Regions from separate parts of the Brevibacterium sp. 2SA genome, predicted to be linked through region 1. Evidence: predicted binding sites of a transcription regulator. Region 1 holds the regulator's gene; the other holds the start of a gene.
What was found. The regulator HrcA, encoded in region 1, represses chaperone genes, less so after heat shock. The targets are predictions, from matches to a motif close to TTNGCACTCGNNNNNNNCGAGTGCNAA.
Positions count from the first base shown of each region.

Region 2: the regulator HrcA is predicted to act here: its motif matches at 1,508-1,534, upstream of groES (co-chaperone GroES).

Region 1 covers NZ_SCMW01000001.1:38,551-41,014, reverse strand. Annotated here, with positions in the region: gene dnaJ (molecular chaperone DnaJ) at 1-844, opposite strand, end outside; gene hrcA (heat-inducible transcriptional repressor HrcA) at 917-1,969, opposite strand; gene FFS20_RS00150 (DUF3097 domain-containing protein) at 2,150-2,464, shown strand, end outside.
Region 2 covers NZ_SCMW01000084.1:3,044-5,507, reverse strand. Annotated here, with positions in the region: gene FFS20_RS17195 (resuscitation-promoting factor) at 48-1,268, shown strand; gene groES (co-chaperone GroES) at 1,694-1,987, shown strand; gene groL (chaperonin GroEL) at 2,024-2,464, shown strand, end outside.

The sequences.
Region 1 (2,464 bases):
CGTCGAAGGTCTCGAACGGGATCCGGGCGCCGAGTGCGGCGGCGGTCATCGGCACGGACACGGCGGCGCGGAGGTTGTCGCCGTCGCGGCGGAACACCTCGTGGCGGGCGACCATGACCTCGACGAAGAGGTCACCGGCGGGACCGCCGCCGGGGCCGACCTCGCCCTGGGCCGACAGCTGGATGCGGGTGCCGTCGGAGACGCCGGCGGGGATGCGGATCTTCATCGTCCGCTGCTTGCGCACGCGGCCGTCGCCCTGGCAGTTGAGGCAGGGGTGCGGGATGACGGTGCCGTAGCCGTGGCACTGGTTGCACGTCTGGTTCGTCACCATCTGCCCCAGCAGGGTCCGGGTCATCCGCTGGATGCTGCCGGAGCCGTGGCACAGCGAACACGTCTCGACGGAGGTGCCGTCCTGGGTGCCGGCGCCGTGGCAGGTCTCGCAGACGACGGCGGTGGTGACGTCGAGGTCGACGGTGCCGCCGAAGGCCGCGGTCTGCAGGTCGATGTTGACGCCGACGAGGGCGTCCTTGCCGCGCTGCATGCGCGGAATCGGACCTCCGGCCGAGCCTCCCCCGCCGCCGAAGAACGTCTCGAAGATGTCGCCGAAACCACCGAAGCCGCCGGCCGGGAAGCCCTGCCCGTTGTCGCCGCCGCCCATGTCGTAGTTGCGGCGCTTGTCCGGATCGGAGAGGACCTCGTAGGCGAGGGAGATCGACTTGAACTCCTCGTCGTATCCGGGGTTGACGTCGGGGTGGTATTTGCGGGCCAGCTTGAGATAGGACTTCTTGATCTCAGCCGCCGAAGCGTCCTTCGACACTCCGAGTGCTTCGTAGTGGTCGGCCACAGAAACTTCTCTTTCCCTGGTGGTGGTGTGTGCGTGTGAGGTGGATGGGGCGCGCCCGGACTGTCGGCGGGCCTACCCCTGGTCTAGGGCCGAGGAGACGTATTTGGCGACGGCTCGCACGGCCGAGATCGTCGTCGGATAGTCCATGCGGGTAGGACCGAGGACGGCCAGACGGGCCGAGGATCCCGCCAGATGACCATATTCGGCGGCGACGACGGATGTCGAGCTGAAGGACTCGTGAGTGTTCTCACGGCCGATGCGCACGCTGATCTCCGCATGGTCCTCGGCCATCGAGGTGAGCAGCCGGAGCAGGACGACCTGCTCCTCGAAGGCCTCGAGGATCGGGGCCATCTGCTCGCCGAATTCGGAGCCGGAGCGCGCGAGGTTCGCGGTGCCGGCCATGATGATGCGCTCCTCCCGGGTCGCCGCGACGAGGTCGATGACGGCCTCGCGGATGCGGTCGAGGACGGGACTGCCAGCCTCGTCGTCGGGTCCGGTCGCGGCAGCCGTCGCGCCCACCTCGGCGCCGCGGTCGGGGCCGCGGACGTCGACGCGGGAGAGCTTGGCCCCGGCGAATTCGGAGTTGATCCGCTCGCGGAACCGCTGCAGATCGGCGTCGTCGACCGCCTCGGCGCTCGTGACGATCTTCTGCTCGACCTGCCCGGCGTCGGTGATGAGGACGACGAGGATGCGGCCGGGGGCGAGCCCGACGACCTCGATGTGCTTGATGCGCGCCTGCGAGACCATCGGGTACTGGATGAGCGCGACCTGATGGGTGAGTCCGGCGAGGACACGGACCGTGCGGTCGAGCATGCCGTCGAGGTCGACGTCGCCGTCGACGACCTGGAGGATCGCGCGGCGCTCGGCGTGGCTGAGGGGCTTGAACTCGTCGATGCGGTCGACGAACATGCGGTAGCCGAGGTCCGTGGGAATGCGACCGGCCGAGGTGTGGGGCTGGGCGATGTAGCCCTCGGCCTCGAGCTGGGCCATGTCGTTGCGGATCGTCGCCGGTGAGACGCCGAGGGTGTGGCGCTGGACGATCGCCTTCGATCCGACGGGTTCGTTCGTGGCCACGAAGTCTTCGACGATTGCCCGCAGCACCTGCGCGCGCCTGCTGTCGTTCATTCGTCTCCTCCCCGGATTTGGCACTCGAATACTCAGAGTGCCAATTCTACGCCTCTTGATCCGTGATTTCACGTCCACCCCCTCGTCCCGCCGAGGCACGCGGATTCCGCGGCGTCGGTCGGCACCCGACCTGCGTGTCAGCCCCGCCGCACCGGTGGCGATTCACTAGGCTGGGGCACCGTGAATGCCTTTGATCGCTACGGCTCCGATGTGCTCTCGGGATCCTCGCCGTCCTCGCACCGCCCGAAGAAGTCCCGCCCCGTCGAGGTCGGCCTCGGCATGGTCCTCGAAGACGCGATGAGCGGGTTCGTCGGCGCGGTCATCGGGGCGGAGAAGACGGCTGGCGGAGTCGCCGTCACCCTCGAGGACCGTCGCGGCGGGCGCCGGGCGTTCCCTCTAGGCCCGGGCTTCCTCTTCGAAGGCGAGCCCGTCGACCTGCGGCTGCCCAAGCGGAAGCCGCAGGCGCCGGGTCGCACCGCCTCGGGGTCACGGGCC
Region 2 (2,464 bases), on a different contig from region 1:
GTGGACGAGTTGCAAACAGCTGATCAACTCTGCTCGGGGATATTTCTGTGATTGATTTTCTCAAGAACCGCAAGGTGCAGATCGCCGCACAGGCGGTAGTCATCACCGGTCTCGTCGGTGGCACCGGCGCCGTACTCACCATGAACAAGCCCGTCACCCTCGAGGTGAACGGAGAGCCGAAGGAGATCCGCACGTTCGGCGGAACCGTCGGCCAGATTCTCGACAGCCAGGACATCGACCTCGAGAAGAACGATGAGGTCAAGCCCGGCATCGACACGAAGATCGACCGCGATATGACGGTCACGGTCAACACGGCCAAGGACATCTCGCTCACCGTCGACGGCAAGAAGACCGACGAGTGGACGAACGCGAACACCGTGGGTCAGGCGCTCGCCGACCTCGGCGTCGACGCCAAGGACGCCGACCTCAGCGCTGATGCCGACGACAAGCTCAAGGTCGAGAGCCCGACCGACATTGCGGTCACGACCGCCAAGGCTCTGACCGTCGTCGCCGACGGCAAGGACGTCAAGGTCACGGCTCCGGTCGACACCGCAGAGGACGCCCTCAACGAGGCGAAGGTCGAACTCGACAAGGACGACTTCCTCTCCGTGCCGATGAGCGCATCGGTCGCCGACGGCCAGGTTCTCACCGTCAACCGGGTGGAGAACAAGACCGTCAAGGAGAAAGAGGAGATCAAGCCCGAGACCCAGACCAAGAAGTCGGACTCGCTCTACGTCGGCGAGACGAAGGTCGAGGACAAGGGCAAGGCCGGTGAGAAGGAAGTCGAGTACGCGGTCAAGACCATCAACGGCGACGAGGTCGAGAAGGAGAAGAAGGGCGAGAAGGTCCTCTCCGAACCGCAGGCCAAGGTCGTGATCGAGGGCACGAAGAAGAAGGAAGCCCCGGCTCCCAAGGACGACTCCGGTTCCGGCTCCGGTGGCAGCGACTCCGGTTCCGGTGGCAGCGACTCCGGCGATTCGGGTTCGGGCTCCGGTTCCGGCGGCTCGATGTCGACCGAGGAGATCAAGGCGATGCTCGGCGGACCCGGGTCGAAGTGGTACCAGGTCGCCAAGTGCGAATCGAACTTCAACCCCCGTGCGGTCAACAAGCAGAACAACGCGCACTTCGGACTCTTCCAGTTTAAGCTCGCCACCTGGCAGAGCGTCGGCGGATCGGGCAACCCGATCGATGCCAGCCCGCAGGAGCAGTTCGACCGTGCGAAGAAGCTGCAGGCGAAGGCCGGCTGGGGCCAGTGGGCCTGCGCGTGACCTGCACTGTCTGAGCAGTAACGCGCTGAGCGCGGTGGCCTGAGCAGGGCGGCTGCGCGAGCAGAACAGCTGAATGGCAGAAGAGGGACTCCGGATGATTCCGGGGTCCCTCTTCCGCATCATCGCCGAATTCTGGTTGTCAGGGTTCTCGCCGAGGCGGCCTGCCCGTCCCGGCGCCGAGCGGCCTTTCCCTCGTCCGGACCGGCACCCTGAGCTTTCGCCGAGAGCGTGACAATTCTTTGGCACTCGAGTTGACCGAGTGCTAAAGGAGTCATAGAGTCGAATTAGCACTGACGCTCAGTGAGTGCCAGTTTTATGAAGACGGTCGAACTCCTCGGCACCCGCGACGACGAGTGGTTCCTCAGGCAGCCGCCGCCGTCTGACTTCACGTAAGTTATTCACCCAGCGAAGGGAGAGAGCCCGATATGTCGGTCTCCATCAAGCCACTCGAAGATCGGATCGTCATCCGTCAGGTCGAAGCCGAGCAGACCACTGCCAGCGGTCTGGTCATTCCCGATACCGCCAAGGAGAAGCCGCAGGAAGGCGAAGTCGTCGCAGTGGGCCCCGGCCGCGTTGCTGACAACGGCAACCGCGTTCCCGTCGACGTCGCTGTCGGCGACAAGGTCATCTACTCGAAGTACGGCGGCACCGAAGTCAAGTACGCCGGCGAAGAGTACCTCGTTCTCTCGGCGCGCGACGTGCTCGCCGTCATCGGCTGAATCCACCTGAACAACGCTTAGAGAACAGGAGGACGAATGCCTAAGAATCTGGAATTCAACGACGAGGCCCGTCGTTCACTCGAAAAGGGTGTCAACACTCTCGCTGACACCGTCAAGGTGACCCTGGGACCCCGCGGACGCAACGTCGTTCTCGACAAGAAGTGGGGCGCCCCCACGATCACGAACGATGGTGTCACCATCGCGCGTGAGGTCGAGCTCGACGATCCCTACGAGAACCTCGGCGCACAGCTGGCCAAGGAAGTCGCCACCAAGACCAACGACATCGCCGGTGACGGAACCACCACCGCGACCGTCCTGGCCCAGGCCTTCGTCAACGAAGGTCTGCGCAATGTCGCCGCAGGTGCGGCTCCCGGCGCGCTCAAGCGCGGCATCGAGACCGCCGTCGAGGCCGTCTCGGACGAACTCGGCTCCATCTCCCGTGATGTCGCCGGTTCCGAGGAGATCGCCCACGTGGCC